4 regions of the Streptomyces sp. NPDC058579 genome follow, and region 3 is predicted to be linked to each of the others. Evidence: riboswitches for the same ligand, from Rfam matches in the RefSeq annotation. Region 3 holds a riboswitch; each other region holds the start of a gene.
What was found. A riboswitch is a leader RNA that binds a small molecule or an ion and turns the genes downstream of it on or off. The one in region 3 is predicted to bind cobalamin.

Region 1 (4,582 bases), on a different contig from region 3:
TGCGGGCCATCACCAGGTACAGCTGGGAGGCGCCCGCCCCGGAGATGAACTGCTTGACGCCGGTGAGCACCCAGTGGTCGCCGTCGCGCACGGCGCGGGTGGTGAGCGCGGCGGCGTCCGATCCGGCGCCGGGCTCGGTCAGGCAGTAGCTGGCCAGGTCGTCCATGGCGCACAGGCGCGGGAGCCACCGGCGGCGCTGGGCGTCGTCGCCGTAGTGGTCGACCATCCAGGCGACCATGTTGTGGATGGAGAGGTAGCCCGCGATGGACGGGCAGCCGGAGGCGAGGGTCTCGAAGACGAGGACGCCGTCGGAGCGGGTGAGGCCGGAGCCGCCGGACTCCTCGCGGACGTAGACGCCACCGAGTCCGAGTCCGGCGGCCTTGCGCAGGACGTCGACGGGGAAGTGCTTGTCGCGGTCCCAGTCAAGGGCGTGCGGGGCGAGGTGGTCCTGGGCGAAGTCGAGGGTGGTCTCGACCAGGGCCCGCTGGTCCTCGGTGAGCAGGGTCGTGGTCATGGTCGCTCAGCCCATCGTGGGGAGGGTGAAGCTCGCGCCGTCGCGGAGCCCGGCGGGCCAGCGCGAGGTCACGGTCTTGGTGCGGGTGTAGAAGCGGATGGCGTCCGGTCCGTGCTGGTTCAGGTCGCCGAAGCCGGACCGCTTCCAGCCGCCGAAGGTGTGGTACGCCACCGGCACCGGGATGGGCACGTTGACGCCGACCATGCCGGTGTCGACGCGCCGGGTGAAGTCGCGGGCGGTGTCGCCGTCGCGCGTGAAGATCGCCACGCCGTTGCCGTAGAGGTGCTCGCTGGGCAGCCGCAGGGCCTCCTCGTAGTCGGCGGCGCGGACCACGCAGAGCACGGGGCCGAAGATCTCCTCCTGGTACACGCGCATGTCAGGGGTGACCCGGTCGAAGAGGGAGGCCCCGGCGAAGAAGCCGCCCTCGTGCCCGGGGAGGACGAAGTCGCGTCCGTCGACGACGAGTTCGGCGCCCTCCTCGACCCCGATGCCGATGTACTTACGGACCCGGTCGACGGCGTCCGGGCCGACCATCGGACCGAAGTCGGCGTCCGCGTCGTCGCTGCGGCCGATCCTCAGCTCGCCGATGCGCTCCTTCAGCCGGGCGACGAGGGCGTCGGCGGTGTCCTCGCCGACGGGGACGGCCACCGAGACGGCCATGCACCGCTCGCCGGCCGAGCCGTAGCCGGCGCCGATGAGGGCGTCCACGGCCTGGTCGAGGTCGGCGTCCGGCATCACGATCATGTGGTTCTTGGCGCCGCCGAAGCACTGGGCGCGCTTGCCGTGGGCGGCGGCGGTGGCGTAGACGTGCGCGGCGACGGGGGTGGAACCGACGAAGCCGAGGGCGGCGACGCGGGGATCGTCGAGGAGGGTGTCGACGGCGTCCTTGCCGCCGTTGACGACGTTCAGGACGCCCGCGGGCAGCCCCGCCTCCAGGAAGAGCTCGGCGAGCCGCAGCGGTACGGAGGGGTCGCGCTCCGAGGGCTTGAGGATGAAGGCGTTTCCGCAGGCCAGGGCGGGGGCGGCCTTCCAGAGCGGGATCATCGCGGGGAAGTTGAACGGGGTGATGCCGGCGACGACGCCGAGCGGGGAGCGCAGCGAATGGACGTCGATGCCGGTCCCGGCGTTGTCGGTGAACTCTCCCTTGAGCAGGTGCGGGATGCCGGCGGCGAACTCCACGACCTCCAGGCCGCGTTGGAGGTCTCCGTGGGCGTCGGCGACGGTCTTGCCGTGCTCGGAGGAGAGCAGCCGGGCCAGGTCGTCCTTCTCCTGCTCGACGAGCTGGAGGAAGCGCAGGAGGACGCGTGCGCGGCGCTGCGGGTTCCAGGCGGCCCAGTCACGCTGCGCCCGGGCGGCGTCGGCGATGGCCGCCTCGGTCTCGGCCCGGTTCGCGAGGGGCACGCGGGCCTGGACCTCGCCGGTGTTGGGGTCGTACACGTCGCCGTAGGCGCCCGAGGTTCCCGGGGTGTGCCTGCCGCCGATGAAGTGGGTCAACTCGCGGACGGGGGTGGTGTCTTGTGCGCGGACCATGAGTGCCTGCTCTCGTCAGGTGATCCGGATGGCGCGCCGGAGGACCGCCACGACCGCGAACGCCGGTGGGCGTGATTCATCGCGGGGTGGTGGTCGCCTACGGCGCGAGAGCGCGAATGGCGAGGCGCCGTCAGGTCCTGACGGTCGTGTGGTGGTGGGGTCCTACTCGACGGGGTCCTCGACGGGCGGGTGCCCGTCGGCCGGATCCGCGGGGAGTGTGCGGGCGCACCGGTGCCATGCGTGTCAGCTCCATCCTCGTGGACAACACGGAACATCCCGCGGCCGGTATCCTGACTCCCGGATCAGCGCGCGCCGTCCGCCTTCCCGACATCACTCGTCAGTGGCGTGCTGCTCGACGGCGTACTCCCCGGTCACAGTGGCGGGACCGCGCCGGAATCACACCGGCTTCCCTGCACCGCGGGCCTTCGCCGCGACTATATAGTTGGACGTCCTAGTAAATCCACCCCCGGCCGGGTGAACCTGCGGCATCCCTTAGTAGAGCGGAGTCGCCCGGAGCTTCAAGACCTGCTCGGAGAGGGCAAGGTCACAGCGGTGTGCACTGCTGTCATCTGAGCGAGCTGTCCTAACATCCGAGCATGACAGTCCTTCCCGACGACGGGCTCGCCCTCGCCGCCGAATTCCCCGACGCGTCCCGTGAACAGTGGCAGCACCTGGTAGCCGGGGTGCTGCGCAAGTCGGGCAAGGACGTCGAGGGCCCGGCGGCCGAGGACGCCCTGTCCACCGCCCTGGAGGACGCGCTCCGCGTCCGTCCCCTCTATGCCGCCGAGGACACCGCCCCCGAGCCCGGCCTGCCCGGCTTCGCGCCCTTCGTACGATCCGGGCGCGCCGAGGGGAACACGGTCGGCGGCTGGGACGTGCGCCAGCGGCACACCACCGCCGACACCGGGACGGTCCTCGCCGACCTGGAGAACGGCGTCACCTCGCTCTGGCTGGTCGTCGGCGAGGGCGGCATCCCCCTGGGGAGCCTCGGCCGGACCCTCGACGGCGTCTACCTCGACCTCGCGCCCGTCGTCCTCGACGCGGGGCAGGACGTGGAGGAGGCCGCGCGCGAGCTGCTCGGACTGTACGAGGAGCGGGGCGTCGCCCCGGAGGCCGCGCGCGGCAACCTGGGCGCCGACCCCCTCGGCCTGGAGGCCCGCACCGGCCGGCCCTACGACCCCTCCCCCGCCGTCGGGCTCGCCCTGCGCTGCGCCGAGGAGTACCCGGGCCTGCGGGCGCTGACCGTGGACGCGCTGCCGTACCACGAGGCCGGCGGCTCGGCCGCGCAGGAGCTGGGGTGCGCCCTCGCGACCGGCGTCGCGTACCTGCGGCAGCTCACGGAAGCCGGACTCTCCGTCGAACAGGCCCTCGGGCAGCTGGAGTTCCGCTACGCGGCCACCGCCGACCAGTTCCTCACGATCGCCAAGTTGCGTGCCGCGCGCAGGCTCTGGGCCCGGGTGGCCGAGGTCAGCGGGGCGAGCGGTGCGGGCGCACAGCGGCAGCACGCGGTGACCTCTCCCGTGATGATGTCCCGCCGCGACCCCTGGGTGAACATGCTCCGCACCACCGTGGCCACGCTGGCCGCGGGCGTGGGCGGCGCCGAATCCGTCACCGTCCTTCCGTTCGACCACGCGCTCGGCCTGCCGGACGCGTTCGCGCGGCGCATCGCCCGCAACACCTCGACCATCCTCGTCGAGGAGTCGCACCTCGCACGGGTCATCGACCCGGCGGGCGGCTCCTGGTACGTGGAGCGCCTGACGGACGAACTCGCCCACGCGGGCTGGGAGTTCTTCCAGACCGTCGAGAGCGCGGGCGGCCAGGCCGCCGCGCTGCGCTCCGGGTTGATCGGGGACCGGCTCGCCGAGACCTGGTCGGCCCGCAGCGCGAAGCTCGCCAAGCGCCGCGAACCCGTCACCGGCGTCAGCGAGTTCCCGAACCTCGCCGAGAAGCCCGTCGTCCGCGAGCCCGCGCCCGAGCCGCCGTCCGGCGGGCTCCCGCGGGTCCGTCGCGACGACGCGTTCGAGGCGCTGCGCGCCCGTTCCGACGCGCACCTCGCCGCGACCGGCGCCCGGCCGCGGATCTACCTCGCCACGCTCGGCCCCGCCGCCGCGCACACGGCACGCGCCACGTTCGCCGCCAACCTCTTCCAGGCGGGCGGCATCGAGGCCGTCGCCGAGGGCACCTTCGAGGAGAGCGGGGCGAGCGAGGCGTGCCTCTGCTCCAGCGACGCGCTCTACGAGGAGCAGGCGGAGGAACGCGCGCGCGAACTGCGGGCCGAAGGCGCGGGGCATGTGCTCCTCGCCGGCCGGCCCGCGCAGTACGCGGGTGTCGACAGCTATGTCTTCGCGGGCTGCGACACGGTCGCCGTGCTCGTCGCCACCCTTGACCGGATGGGAGTGTCCTGATGTCCGTCCCCGACTTCTCCGGGATCGAGCTGGGTACCCCGGCCGCCGACGGAAGCGCCGACGAATGGCGCACCGCCGTGAAGAAGGCCGCCGGCGGTGACGACCTGCTCTGGGAGACCCCGGAGGGCATCGC
Region 2 (4,582 bases), on a different contig from region 3:
ACGGCCACCGAGAAGTACGGGACCGTCTCCGGGTCCACGTCCGCCAGGGCCTCCGTCCGCTCGCCCGCCATGAACGCCCGCTCCACGTACCGCGCGTCCTCAAGGCGGCCCGCCCGCTCCAGGGCGCGCCGCACGGTCGGGAACGTCCGGCCGAGCTTCATCACGACCGCCGAGTCGGTGCCCGCGAGCCGGGCCGTCAGCTCGTCCTCGGGCAGGGTGCCGGGGACGATCGTCAGGACCTCCTCGGCCTCGCACAGCGGCTGCCCGAGCCGGGCGGCCGCCGCGCTGACCGAGGTGACACCGGGGATGACGGTGGTGTCGTAACGGTCCGCGAGCCGCTTGTGCATGTGCTGGTACGAGCCGTAGAACAGCGGGTCGCCCTCCGCGAGCACGGCGACCGTGCGGCCGGCGTCCAGGTGGGCGGCGAGCCGGGCGGCGGCCTCCTCGTAGAAGTCGTCGAGGGCGCCCCGGTAGCCGCCGGGGTGGTCCGTGGTCTCGACCGTGAGCGGGTACATCAGCCGCTCCTCGATCTGGTCGGCACGGATGTGCTCGGCCGCTATCGAGCGCGCGATGGACCGGCCGTGCCGGGCCGAGTGGTACGCGATCACGTCGGCGCCCGCGATGGCCTTGACGGCGGCGAGCGTGAGCAGCTCCGGGTCGCCGGGCCCGAGGCCGACCCCGTACAGCTTGCCGGGAGGCGTGGAGTGGCCGCTCATGCCTGGATCTCCGCTTCGTGGGCGAGGGCGTTGATCGCGGCGGCGGTCATGGCGCTGCCGCCGCGCCGGCCGCGTACGACGAGGTAGTCGAGGCCGAGCGGCTCGCCCCGGTCGGCGAGGGCGTCCTTGGACTCGGCGGCGCCGATGAACCCGACCGGGATGCCGAGGACGGCGGCGGGTTTCCCCGCCCCCTTGGCGACCATCTCCAGGAGGTGGAAGAGCGCGGTGGGCGCGTTGCCGATGGCGACGACGGAGCCTTCGAGGCGGTCGCGCCAGAGTTCGAGGGCGGCGGCGCTGCGGGTGGTGCCGAGTTCGGCGGCGAGCGCGGGCACGGACGGGTCGGAGAGCGTGCAGACGACCTCGTTGTCGGCGGGCAGCCGCTTGCGGGTGACGCCGCTGGCGACCATCTGCGCGTCGCACAGGATCGGCGCCCCGGCGCGCAGGGCGGCGCGGGCGCGGGAGACGACCTGCGGGGAGTGCGCGATGTCTCGGACGAGGTCGGTCATGCCGCAGGCGTGGATCATGCGGACGGCGACCTGGGCGACGTCGGCGGGCAGCCCCCCGAGGTCCGCCTCGGCGCGGATCGTGGCAAAGGACCGGCGGTAGATCTCCGCGCCGTCCTTCTCGTAGTCGAACATCCTGGTGCTCTCGCTCATCTCGTGGTTGCTGAGGGGACGCGGGCCGCCGCGACGGCTTCGGGGAGGTCGGTACGGAGGGTGGGGCGCCCATCGACGAGGTACGCGCCCTCGCCGGTGGCGACGACGTCGACCCACGCGGGGGCCTGCGGGTGGCCGCAGCGCCGCTCGCACCCGGAGAAGTGGACGGGGAGCAGCCCGCGGAGGCCAGGAACGGCGTCCGGGACGGCGTCGCCCGGGACGGCGTCCGCGCGGACATCGGCGAGGGACTTGGCGCAGCCGGGAAGCCCGGTGCAGGCGCCGACGCCCGCCCAGGGGGAGCGGGGGTCGGTGATGAGCCCGTACGCGTCGAGCTCGCGCAGCCGGCTCGCGACGGCGGTCCGGTCGGCGAAGCCGGTGACGACGGCCCCGCGCCAGGGGGTGAGCCGCACCTCGCCGCCGCTCGCGGCGAGCGCCCGCAGCTGGGCGGCGGTCAGCCGCCCGAGGGGCGCGAGGACGTGCAGGGCGTGCGCACCGAGGAGCCCGGGAGCGTGCGGGGCAGCGGGTGGCGGTGCGGTCGCAGATACGGTCTCCGATGCCGACACGGGCTCCGATGCCGGTACAGCCTCCGCCGCGATCCCGGCCCCCGCGAGGGCGCCCGCCAGATCCGGCTCGTGCCCCTCGGGCAGCTCCCGCACCCGCCAGGCACCGTTCCCGGCTGTGCGGGCGGCGTCCAGGAAGGCCCCGGCGGCGGCGAGCGCGGCCCGGGGCGCGTCGGCGGCGGGGACCAGGAAGTCCCGCCGGCCCACCCGTACCCGTACCGAACCCCGTCCTGCGACCAACGTCACATCCCCGCCGAGCCCCGCCACATCGCCCCGCCCGTCGTCCAGGACGAAGAGGAACCGGCCGGACAGGGCCGCCGTCCACGGCCGCGCGCACAGCAGCGCGTCCAGCTCGCGGGCCCACAACTGCACGTCACCGTGGCCGAGTCCGTCGAGCCCGGCCGCCGGGGAGGCCACGATGTTCCGGACCCGCTCATGGGTCTGGGAGGGCAGCAGCCCGGCGTCCGAGAGCCGCCCGGCCAGCTCGCCCCCGCACCCCTCACCGAGCCCGCGCAGCTCCACGTTCCCCCGCGACGTGACACTGACCCGCCCGTCGCCGAGCTCCTCCGCCACCGATGCCAGTACGAGTACCTGACGTGCCGTCAACACCCCTGCGGGCAGCCGAAGTCGAGCGAGCCGCCCGTCGTCGGCGGCATGCAGCCGAAGCGCCCCGGGGCAGGCGTCACCACGGTCCCGTACGGGCGGTTCGCCCGGCTTGGGTGTTGTGGGTGGGGTGGGCGGCATGGCGGCGAGCATACCCACGTCGCCGGCGGGCAAGACCCGGCCCCGAAGAGGCACGATCTACTATGCAGATCGGCATGGGGTCCCAGGACCCCGGGGAGGAAGCCCGGTGAGAATCCGGCGCGGTCCCGCCACTGTGAGCCGGGTCCCGGAAGGGGCCCGGTGAGTCAGGAACTCCTGCCGTCCACACGACCACCCGGGGCGCGGACAACCCCGAGGAAGGCCTGCGCACGCATGCGAATTCTGTTGCTGTCGCACTCCGACACCGACCTGCTCAGCGCCCGCGCGGCCGGCCGTCCGGTCGAGTACCGGTTCGCCAACCCCTCCCGGCTGACCCTGGACGACCTGCCCGGGCTCCTCGACGGCGCCGACCTCGTGCTCGTCCGGCTCCTCGGCGGGCTGCGGGCCTGGGAGGACGGCCTCGACGCGCTGCGCGCCGCCGGAAAGCCGCTGGTCGTGCTCTCCGGCGAACAGGCCCCCGACGCCCAGCTCATGGAGACCTCCACCGTCCCCGTCGGCGTGGCCACCGAGGCCCACGCCTACCTGGCGCACGGCGGCCCGGCCAACCTGGAGCAGCTCGCCCGGTTCCTCTCCGACACCGTGCTGCTGACCGGCCACGGCTTCGAGGCCCCGGCCGCCGCGCCGACCTGGGGGCCGCTGGAGCGCAAGCCCCGGACGACCGACGGCCCGACCGTCGCCGTGCTGTACTACCGCGCCCACCACATGAGCGGCAACACCGCCTTCGTCGACTCCCTCTGCGAGGCGATCGAGGACGCCGGCGCCCGCGCCCTGCCGCTCTACGTCGCCTCCCTGCGCGCCCCCGAGCCCGAGCTGATCGAGACGCTCAAGCGCGCCGACGCGATCGTCACCACGGTCCTCGCCGCCGGTGGCACCAAGCCCGCCGAGGCGCAGGCCGGCGGCGACGAGGACGCCTGGGACGCGGGCGCGCTCGCCGCCCTCGACGTACCGATCCTGCAGGCGCTCTGCCTGACCGGTTCGCGCGCGGCCTGGGAGGAGAGCGACGAGGGTCTCTCGCCGCTGGACGCTGCCAGCCAGATCGCCGTGCCCGAGTTCGACGGCCGCCTGATCACCGTCCCGTTCTCCTTCAAGGAGATCGACGAGGACGGTCTCCCGGCGTACGTCGCCGACACCGAGCGCGCCGCCCGCGTCGCCGGGATCGCCGTGCGCCACGCCCGGCTGCGGCACATCCCGAACGCCGAGAAGAAGCTCGCGCTCGTCCTCTCCGCGTACCCGACGAAGCACTCCCGGATCGGCAACGCGGTCGGCCTGGACACCCCCGCCTCCGCCGTCGCCCTCCTGCGGCGGCTGATCGCCGAGGGGTACGACTTCGGGGCCGAGGCCGAGATCCCGGGCCTGGTCTCCGGCGACGGCGACGAGCTGATCTACGCCCTGATCGAGGCCGGCGGCCACGACCAGGACTGGCTGACCGAGGAGCAGCTGGCCCGCAACCCCGTCCGCATCCCGGCGGCCGACTACAAGCGCTGGTACGCGACCCTCCCGGCCGAGCTGCGCGAGGGCGTCGAGGAGCACTGGGGCCCGGCGCCCGGCGAGATGTTCCTCGACCGGTCCCGCAACCCGGAGGGCGACATCGTCCTCGCCGCGCTGCGGCGCGGGAACCTGCTGATCCTCATCCAGCCGCCGCGCGGCTTCGGCGAGAACCCGATCGCGATCTACCACGACCCCGATCTCCCGCCGTCCCACCACTACTTGGCCGCCTACCGCTGGATCGCGGCGCGCGCCGAGGACGGGGGCTTCGGGGCGGACGCGATGGTCCACCTCGGCAAGCACGGCAACCTGGAGTGGCTGCCGGGCAAGAACGCGGGCCTGTCGGCCGCGTGCGGCCCGGACGCGGCGCTCGGCGACATCCCGCTGATCTACCCGTTCCTGG
Region 3 (4,582 bases):
CGGCGGCGAGGTTGCGCAGGGTGGCCTCCCGGTCGAGGACCGGGGAGTCCAGGACGAGGCCGCGGATGACGTCCCGTACGCCGGATTCGGCGGCGGCGTGCAGGGCCATCGTGGCGCCGGTCCCCCAGCCGTGCAGGACGACGTGCTCGGCGCCCCGGCGGACGGCGTAGCGGACGGCCGCGTCGACGTCGCGCCACTCGGAGTCGCCGAGGTGGCCGAGGCCGTCCGGGGACTGCGGCGCGCCCTCGTCGCCCCGGTAGGAGAGGCAGAGGACGGGGATCTGCCGGCGGGAGAGGAAGGGGACGAGGTTCAGGGGGTGCCGGCGGGTGGTGCCGATGCCGTGCAGGGCGATGACCCAGGTGGAGCGCGGCCCGGGGACGAGCCAGGCGGGGAGGGAGCCGAGTTCGCCGGGGATCTCGACGTCCTCCTGGGCCACGCCGAGGGCGGTCTCCGGGGTGCCGCTGTGCAGCTCGGGCGTGAGCCGGACCCGGGCGCCGGGGCCCAGGTCGCCGTGCTCGACGCGTTCCAGGCGCCGTACGACGGTGTCGGCGGTGTGCGGCACGCGGTCGAGGACCGGGCCCACGACCGCGTGGACGCCGGGGCCCTCGATCCCGTACGTACCGGGGCGCAGGGAGGCGAGGCTGCGGGTCAGGGTGACCTGGCCGGGGCCCGTGGCGTGCACGGTGAGCCGGGGGTCGCCGGGCAGGGGCCGTCCTGACGTCGCCTTCAGGGCGATGTCACCGGCGTACCGACCGGCCGCGAGCGCGGCCGCACCGGCACCGAGCAGAGTGGTGACGGCCGCTGCCGTCGCTGTAGCGGGGCGCACGGTCCCAGTGTCGACACGTCGGGCCGGGGCTGCCACCGGACGAACCCGCCCGTGGCGGTCCCCTGTGAGAGTGACGTGGATCTCGTTGCGGGTCCCTCGGCGGGATGACGACCCTCCGGGCCCGTCCACGGGCTGACACGGGCGAGGGTGGGCGAAGCGGGCGATGTCCCCTGTTTCCGGTGACGGCACGGATTACCCGGGGTCGCACGGCGCTCACATCGTGGACAGAGCGTTCACGCAAGGCCCCTCGGCGGCTCAAGCGGAATGGCTGGAACCCGATTTGGGACACCACAACGCCCGGCCCAGTTCACCTTCCGTTCACTCAGGTTGCCTACGTTCGTCCAGCCACTGACGTCAAACGATTGCCTGGGTAAATGGAACACATCACGCTGCTGCTCGCGATTGTGGTCGTGACAGCTCTCGTGTTCGATTTCACGAACGGTTTCCACGACACCGCCAACGCGATGGCGACGACCATCTCGACCGGTGCCCTCAAGCCCAAGACCGCGGTGGCCATGTCCGCCGTGCTCAACCTGGTCGGTGCCTTCCTGTCCGTCGAGGTCGCCAAGACGATCTCCGGCGGGATCATCAACGAACAGGGCATTCGTACTGAAGTGATCTTCGCGGCGCTCGTCGGCGCCATCCTCTGGAATCTGCTGACCTGGCTCCTGGGTCTGCCGTCCAGCTCCTCCCACGCACTCTTCGGCGGACTGATCGGCGCGGCCGTGATGTCGGCCGGCTGGTCGGCCGTCAACGGCTCGACCGTGGTCAGCAAGGTCCTGATCCCCGCGATCGCCGCGCCGCTCGTCGCCGGCCTCGCCGCGATGGCGGCCACCAAGCTGACGTACAAGCTCGGCTCCAAGACGGAGACGAAGGCCACCGCAAAGGGCTTCCGGGCCGGCCAGATCGCCTCCGCCGGTCTCGTCTCCCTCGCCCACGGCACCAACGACGCGCAGAAGACGATGGGTGTCATCACCCTCGCCCTGGTCACCGGCGGCGTCCTCGCCCCCGGCTCCAACCCCCCGATGTGGGTCGTCGTCTCCGCCGGTATCGCCATCGCGCTCGGCACCTACCTCGGCGGCTGGCGCATCATCCGCACCATGGGCAAGGGCCTCACCGACCTCCAGCCGCAGCAGGGCTTCGCCGCCCAGACCAGCGCGGCCACGGTCATCCTGGCCTCGTCCAACCTGGGCTTCTCGCTCTCCACCACGCAGTCCTGCTCCGGCGCCGTGATGGGCGCGGGCCTCGGCCGCAAGGGCGGTGTCGTCCGCTGGTCGACCGCCACCCGGATGTTCGTCGCCTGGGGTCTGACCCTGCCCGCCGCGGGCCTGGTCGGCGCCGGCGCCGAGTTCCTCACCAAGCAGGGCCCCTGGGGCGTCGCCGTCGTCGCGGTCCTCCTGGTCGCCGGCTCGGCGGTCATCTGGGCGCTCTCCCGCCGCAAGCCGGTCGACCACCACAACGTCACGGCCGACGAGATCGACGGCGAGCCCGCGGGCGTCGTGACCACCGCCATCGCGGCCGTCACCCCGCCGGCCCCCGCCGGTTCCTTCGCCACCGTCGCGGACGACGACCTCAAGACCACCATCCCCTCGCCGGCCCCCACGGACCCGGCAGCCCCCGCCGCCTCGGCCGCGGTGTAAGGAACCAACGACATGAAGATCGACTGGGCAGCTCTCGGCTCCGTCTTCGGAGTCAGCCTCGTGGCGACCGTCGCCCTCGTGGGCCTCTTCACCCTCGGCATCATCGGCCTCTCCAAGCAGGAGCAGGCCGCGGCCCAGGGCGGCTCCGCGGCCATGGCGCGCACCGGCGCGTACGCCTGCTTCGCGCTCTGCGCGGCGGCCGTCGCGTACGGCATCTATCTGATCGTCGTCTGACGACGATCCCGCTCCGCCGGCCGGGCGGGTCGCACCTTCGGGTGCGGCCCGCCCGGTCGTCGTTTCACCGGGTCCGTGTGGTGCTTCGCACAGTGTCCCGCCGCAGGTCAAGCGTGAGTTGACGGGTGTTCGCACACGTGGTGGACTTCCGGGGCCATTACGGCGGCAAACAGAGGAAGCCCGGTGCGAATCCGGCGCGGTCCCGCCACTGTGACCGGGGAGTCGCTCCCCCGGGAGCCAGGAACTCTCGCCGCCGGTCACGTCGAGCCAGGGCGCGGACCCTGAGTGAGGACACAGCGCCATGCCCGGCCGCAGTGCTGCCCCAGGTGTATTCGCTTACGGCGCGGCCGCCGGCCTTGCCGCCGATCTGATCGTCGGCGACCCCCGCCGCGGCCACCCGGTCGCCGCGTTCGGGCGCGCCGCAGGGGCCGTCGAGAAGCTGCTCTGGCGCGACCACCGCGGGTGGGGCGCGCTGCACACCGCCGTCTGTGTCACGGGCGCCGCGGGCGCCGCCGCGCTGGCCGCCCGTACCGTACGTGACCACCCCCGGGCCTCCGCCGCGCTGACCGCCGCCGCCGTGTGGGCCGTCGTCGGCGGGACGACCCTGGGCCGGGAGGCCCGCGCGATCGGCGGGGCGCTCGCCGCCGGCGACCTGGACGTGGCCCGGGAGCGGCTCCCCCATCTCTGCGGGCGCGATCCGCAGTCCCTGGACGGTCCGGCAATGGCCCGCGCGGTCGTGGAGTCCGTCGCCGAGAACACCTCCGACGCCGTCGTAGGGGCCCTGGTCTGGGGCGCGGTCGCGGGCGTACCGGGCCTGGTCGGCTTCCGGGCGGTGAACACCCTGGACGCCATGGTCGGCCACCGGTCGGCACGGTACCGGCGGTTCGGCTGGGCCTCGGCCCGGCTCGACGACGTGGCCGGCTGGCCGGGCGCCCGGCTGACCGCCGCGCTGGCGACGGTGGCCGGGGGCGATCCGCGGGGGGCGGTACGCGCCTGGAAGGCGGACGCGGCGAAGCACCCGAGCCCCAACGCCGGCCCGGTGGAGGCCTCCTTCGCGGGGGCGCTCGGGGTACGGCTCGGCGGGACGCTGTCGTACGGCGGCCGGGTCGAGCACCGGCCCGTACTGAACGGGGAGGGACGGGCCGTGGAGGTCGCGGACATCGAACGGGCGGTCCGGCTCTCGCGCCGGGTGACGGGGCTTACGCTCGCCGTCTGTGTGGGCGGACGGATCGTGGCGGGCGCGCTGAAGGCGCGTGCGGTGAAGCGGAGGACGATATGAGGGGCGGCGGGCTGCTGGTCGCCGGGACCACGTCCGACGCGGGCAAGAGCGTCGTCACGGCGGGCATCTGCCGCTGGCTGGTCCGGCAGGGCGTGAAGGTCGCCCCGTTCAAGGGCCAGAACATGTCCCTGAACTCCTTCGTGACCCGGGAGGGCGCGGAGATCGGCCGGGCACAGGCCATGCAGGCCCAGGCGGCCCGGGTCGAGCCGACCGCGCTGATGAACCCGGTCCTCCTGAAGCCGGGCAGCGACCGCTCCAGCCAGGTCGTCCTGATGGGCAAGCCGGTGGGCGAGTTGAGCGCGCGCGGCTACCACGGGGGGCGGCAGAAGGAGCTCTTCGAGCCGGTGATGGCGTGCCTGGAGGAGCTGCGGGGCACGTATGACGCCGTGATCTGCGAGGGGGCGGGCAGTCCGGCCGAGATCAACCTGCGCCGGACCGACATCGTGAACATGGGCATCGCGCGGGCCGCGCGGCTGCCGGTGCTCGTGGTCGGGGACATCGACCGGGGCGGGGTGTTCGCCCAGTTCTTCGGCACGACGGCGCTGCTCGCGCCGGAGGACCAGGAGCTGATCGCGGGCTATCTCGTGAACAAGTTCCGCGGCG
Region 4 (4,582 bases), on a different contig from region 3:
GAAGGCGGGGCCGTCGTGACCGGTGCCGGTGGTGCGCCAGCCGCCCTGGTTGAGGAGCTCGTACCCGGTCGTGGGCGTCGTGCCGCACGAGCGAAGGATCGGGCCGCCCCAGCGGCTGAAGTCGACCGCGAGGACCGCGCCGGAGGTGGTGGTGCACCGGCCCATCGGCTGAGGGGTCGCCCCGGCAGGGCTTACAGCGGTGGCCAGGGCCGCCACCGTCAGGCCGAGGGCTGCCGTGAGCCGGGTGAGGGCGCGGGGGATGCGTGTCTTCATCGCTGGGCTCCCGTGGTGGTGCTGCGGCGCTTGCGCGCGGTGACGGTGACGAGCCAGCCGCCGGACACCAGCACGGCCGCGCCCGCGCCGAGCGCCGCCACCTGACCGCCCGTGGAGGCGAGGCCGCCGCCATCGCCGTGCGTCGAGGTGCCGGTGCCAGTGCTGGTGCCGGTGGAAGTGCCGCTGCCGCTGCCGGACGTGCCGGCGGCGCCGCCGCTCGTGGTGCTGCCTCCCCCGGACGCCTCGCCCGGGGTGATGATCACGGGCCCGGTCGACGTCGCGGACGGGGTCACCGACGGGCTCGCCGTGGGGTCGTCCGTCGGCGTGGCGGTGGGGTTGCCGGTGGGGTTGCCCGTCGGGTCGTCCGTCGGATCGTCCGTGGGGTTCCCCGTCGGCGTGGTCTTCGTCGGGGTCGGCTCGGGCTGCGGGGTCGTACCGTCCAGACTGCGGCTGAGCAGGCCGAAGGAGATGCCGGTCGTACCGCCCACCGCCTGGGTCGAGGCGCGGACGTCCGAGCCGGCCTGGCCGCCCTTGGCCACGTTGAAACCGCCGTCGGCGTTCTGCTGCGAGGCCAGGAACTTCCGCGCCTTCGCGATCGGCGCCTTGTACGCGTCGGCGTCGAGGGACATGCCCTGGACCGCGAGCGCCGCAGAGTTCACGGAGTTGCCGGAGGCGCCGGGGAAGCCGCCGTCCTCCTTCTGCTGGCCGGCCAGCCAGGCCAGCGCCTTGTCAACGGCCGCCTGCGAGGCGGCGTCCGGGAGGAGGTCGAGGGCCATGACGGCCATCGCGGTGGAGTCCACCTCGGCCTGGCTCGGCTCCCCGATCAGGCTCGGCCAGGCGCCCGACGGCTCCTGAAGGCTCTTCAGGTACGCGACGGGTTCGGCCGCCGCGGCCGCCTCGCCGGCCCGGATCTGGGCGATGACGCCCAGGGACTGGGAGAAGACGGACGTGGCGTTGGTGTAGGCGCCCTTGGCGGCGCAGGAGCGGTCCGGTGCCGGGGTCTTGGCGGGGCAGACCGCCGTGGCGAGCGCGGCGATCAGGTCCTTGCCGCCGAAGGCGCGCGGGTCGCGGCCGACGGTCTCGGCCAGGAGCGCCGCCTTGCCGATGGAGCCGCCGCCCGCGTACTTGGTACCGATCTTGGTCCAGTCGTGCACGGTCCGGCCGGTGCCGTCCTTGCCGCCCTTGTCCAGGAAGTCGACGATCGCGCGCAGGGCCGCGTTGTCCTCGCCCGTGGCGGCGAGGGCGTACGCGCCGTCGATCGTCAGGCCGAAGTCGGCGAAGCCGCTGCCGGGGGCGTTCTCGTAGTAGCGGCCCTGGAGGAGGCGGGCGGGGCCGGTGAGGTACGCCGTGCCCTTCCGCAGGTCCGGCCCGTCACCCGGCGCGGGGGTGGGCGTGGGAGTGGGTGTCGGCGTCGGAGTGGGCGTCGGGGTCGGCGTAGGCGTGGGTGTCGGAGTAGGCGTAGGCGTCGCCGTCTTCGTCGTCACCGCCACCAAGTCCGTCTTCGCCCCCGCGATCGCCGCCGATGCCGTCGCGAAGAGCAGCGGGTCGGTCGCGCCTTCCTCGAAGGCGAAGGCCCCGTCCGGCAGTTGCTGCCGGGAGAGCCACGAGACGCCCGCGTCCGCCTGGGCGGTGTCGCCGAAGGCGCGCAGGGCCTGGGCCGCCCAGGCGGTGGGGTGCGCGCTGCCGACGGTCATGTACGAGGCCGCGGGCCAGCCGCCCGTCGGGAGCTGGGACTTCTTCAGCCACTCCCGGCCCTTGGCGACCGTCGCGTCGTGACCGCCCGCCAGCTTCAGGGCCAGCGTGATCAGTCCGGTCGAACTGGCGTCGCTGTCGCACCAGTCACCGGCCCTGATGAAGATCGTGCTGAACCCGCCGTCCTCGCACTGGAGGACCGTGAGCCGGCTGACCGCGTCGGCCGGGGGCGTCACCCCGCCGTTGAGCAGGGCGATGACGGCAAGCGCCTGGCCCTCGGACTGGAAGGCGGTCCGGAAGTCGCCCTTGGTGAAGCAGCCCGGCACCGGTTCGGGCGCCTCCAGGCCGCTGGGGCAGACGTACGTCATGAGGTCGCCGAGCAGGTCGTGACCGCCGAAGTCGCGCGGGTCGAGCCCGGTCGCCTCGGCGACGAGCGCGAGGCGGGCCGCCGCGGTGGCGTCAGGGGCCTGGTCGGTGCCGTTCGGGTAGGCGTACGCGTCTGTCTGCGCGGGAGTGGCCAGGAACGCCGCGGCCTTGCGCGCGACCGGGCTCTCCCGGTCGGCCGCCGCGAGCGCGAGGGCGGCCTCGGCGGTGAGCATGTGGTTCGCGGTCTCGGCGCCCTCGTCGACGACCCGTTCGCCGTCCGTGAGGCGCCCGTTGATCCACCCGGTGGCGGCGGCCACGTCCACGTCACCCGGCGGAACGGGCGGGTTCGTCGTCTCGGTGGGCTCCGGAGTCGTGCCCCCGCCGGCCCGGACGTCGTCGGGGGTGAAGGTGGGCCGGCCGGTGGTGCCGCCGACGTCGGTGCCGCCGTAGACCCAGGCGTCCACGTCACCCGGCTTCAGCGTGCGGGCCATCGCGCCGAGCGGGCTGTACGACCAGTTCTTCTGGCCCGGGGAGGCGATCCAGTACGACCAGTACGCGGTCGCCTGTGGCGTGAGGACGCACGCCTCCTTGTCCGGGGTGGGGTACTCCGTACCGGAGTTGAAGGGTCCGTACCCGATCCGGCAGATGAACGCCGGGCCGTCGTGCTCGGTGCCCTTCGTGGTGAACCCGGCGTCCCGGAGGAGTTCGTAGCCGGTGGAGGGGCTGGTGTCGCAGCCGCGTTCCACGGTGCCGCCGAAGGGGCCGAAGTCCACGGCCACGACAGCGCCGGTGGTGGCCGTGCAGTCCTCGATCGGGTCGGCGCTCGCGGAGTTCGGCAGCGAGAGGAAGCCCACGGCGGCGGCGAGAGCCAGGAGGAACGCCGTCACCAACGACAGGGGCCGTCGACCGGACCCCGTCCATCGTCTCGCCCGCTGTGCGGTCACCACCGTGGCCCCTCGTCCCTGCCGGACGGCTGCGCACGTGGCGGTACGCCCCGGTGCGCAGGCACCAAGGGGCGGTGTCGACCACGCCGTAGTCCGCGACGGCGTTCCTCGCTCAACTGACTTTCACCCCAGGCAATCCGGCTCGCCCGGGATGTGAGCCGGGCCTACGGTTGCGGGTCAGCGCCGGAATTCGACCGGCTTCCCCTGGAGCTGAGTGCTTATCAGCCGGAATGGAACACGGATTCGGGCGGGCCGTCAAGGTGGCGTGGCTCTCATCGGCAGCCCTGGAGGACCGCGTCGCCCGTCCCCCTCCGAGGGTCGCTGGCGCACTGCTGACCCCTGGGGTAGCGTCCAGGGCTGCCACATGGGGGAACCCGGTGAGAAGCCGGGGCTGACGCGCAGCGGTATGGGACGGCCGAGACCGGTTCCCGAGCCCGAATGCCCATGGGGCGAGCAAGTTCAGGAAGTCGACCACGCGTTCCGGACGGCGGCCCCCGGCGAATCCCGTTCCCCGGCCGTGCCCACGCACGGCGCGGTACGGCTCCGGGACCGGTCGGCGTCCCCCGACCCAGGAGCAGTCCATGCCCCGTCCCCGCTCGCAGCGCCGTCTCGCGCTCGCCCTGCCCGCCGCGCTCGGCGCCTTCGCGCTGACCACCCTGCCCGCCTTCGCGACCTCGAGCCCCGCACAGATCGCCACCTCCAAGACGAACGGTGTGGCGTATCTCAAGTCCCTGCAGGCCGCGGACGGTTCGTACGCCGGCTCCGGACTGTCCAACGAGTGGGCGTTCAGCGCGTTCGCCGCCGCCGGTACGGCCGTCGTCGACGTCGCGCCGGGCGGTGACACGACGAAGAACGCGAGAACCGTCTACCGCAATCTGCTGTCCACGTCCGGCTGGCCCTCGGCCACGCCGGTCGTCACCGACTACGAGCGCGGCACCCTCAACGCGTACGCCGCCGGCATCGACCCGGCCCGGGTCTCCGCCTCCCGCAACCTCATAGCGAACGTCTACGGCTACTGGCAGACGGCCGAGCCGGGCTACTTCGGACCCTCGGGCAACTTCAACGGGACCGTCTTCGCGGCTCTCGCACTCGGCGGCGCCAAGACGCAGGCGGGCACCGCCCGCGTCCCCCAGGCGCTGACCGACTCGCTCGTGACCCGCATCCGGGCCAACCAACACGTGGACGGCGGCTGGACGTTCAGCAAGGCCGAGGGCAACCCCACCGCGCTCAACCAGCCCGGCGACATCGACATGACCGGGGCCGCGATGGCCGCGCTGTGCGTGTCGGGCGTCCCGAACACCGACCCG

Region 1: it holds a riboswitch for cobalamin, as region 3 does, so the genes downstream of both, ACFWRO_RS05000 (CoA-acylating methylmalonate-semialdehyde dehydrogenase) here and ACFWRO_RS25050 (cobalamin biosynthesis protein) in region 3, are expected to answer to the same signal.
Region 2: it holds a riboswitch for cobalamin, as region 3 does, so the genes downstream of both, cobN (cobaltochelatase subunit CobN) here and ACFWRO_RS25050 (cobalamin biosynthesis protein) in region 3, are expected to answer to the same signal.
Region 4: it holds a riboswitch for cobalamin, as region 3 does, so the genes downstream of both, ACFWRO_RS04975 (prenyltransferase/squalene oxidase repeat-containing protein) here and ACFWRO_RS25050 (cobalamin biosynthesis protein) in region 3, are expected to answer to the same signal.

What each region holds. Positions count from the first base shown of each region.
Region 1 covers NZ_JBHXPI010000002.1:472,249-476,830, reverse strand. The annotation lists gene ACFWRO_RS05005 (acyl-CoA dehydrogenase family protein) at 1-514, opposite strand, end outside; gene ACFWRO_RS05000 (CoA-acylating methylmalonate-semialdehyde dehydrogenase) at 521-2,044, opposite strand; cobalamin riboswitch at 2,307-2,492, opposite strand; gene ACFWRO_RS04995 (methylmalonyl-CoA mutase family protein) at 2,641-4,449, shown strand; gene scpA (methylmalonyl-CoA mutase) at 4,449-4,582, shown strand, end outside.
Region 2 covers NZ_JBHXPI010000001.1:250,625-255,206, reverse strand. The annotation lists gene ACFWRO_RS01215 (precorrin-2 C(20)-methyltransferase) at 1-716, opposite strand, end outside; gene ACFWRO_RS01210 (precorrin-8X methylmutase) at 713-1,354, opposite strand; gene ACFWRO_RS01205 (cobalamin biosynthesis protein CobG) at 1,369-2,688, opposite strand; cobalamin riboswitch at 2,732-2,871, shown strand; gene cobN (cobaltochelatase subunit CobN) at 2,908-4,582, shown strand, end outside.
Region 3 covers NZ_JBHXPI010000026.1:17,474-22,055, reverse strand. The annotation lists gene ACFWRO_RS25065 (alpha/beta hydrolase) at 1-826, opposite strand, end outside; gene ACFWRO_RS25060 (anion permease) at 1,201-2,466, shown strand; gene ACFWRO_RS25055 (hypothetical protein) at 2,479-2,700, shown strand; cobalamin riboswitch at 2,825-2,970, shown strand; gene ACFWRO_RS25050 (cobalamin biosynthesis protein) at 3,002-3,979, shown strand; gene ACFWRO_RS25045 (cobyric acid synthase) at 3,976-4,582, shown strand, end outside.
Region 4 covers NZ_JBHXPI010000002.1:463,892-468,473, forward strand. The annotation lists gene ACFWRO_RS04970 (hypothetical protein) at 1-273, opposite strand, end outside; gene ACFWRO_RS04975 (prenyltransferase/squalene oxidase repeat-containing protein) at 270-3,218, opposite strand; cobalamin riboswitch at 3,385-3,523, opposite strand; cobalamin riboswitch at 3,643-3,719, shown strand; gene ACFWRO_RS04980 (hypothetical protein) at 3,857-4,582, shown strand, end outside.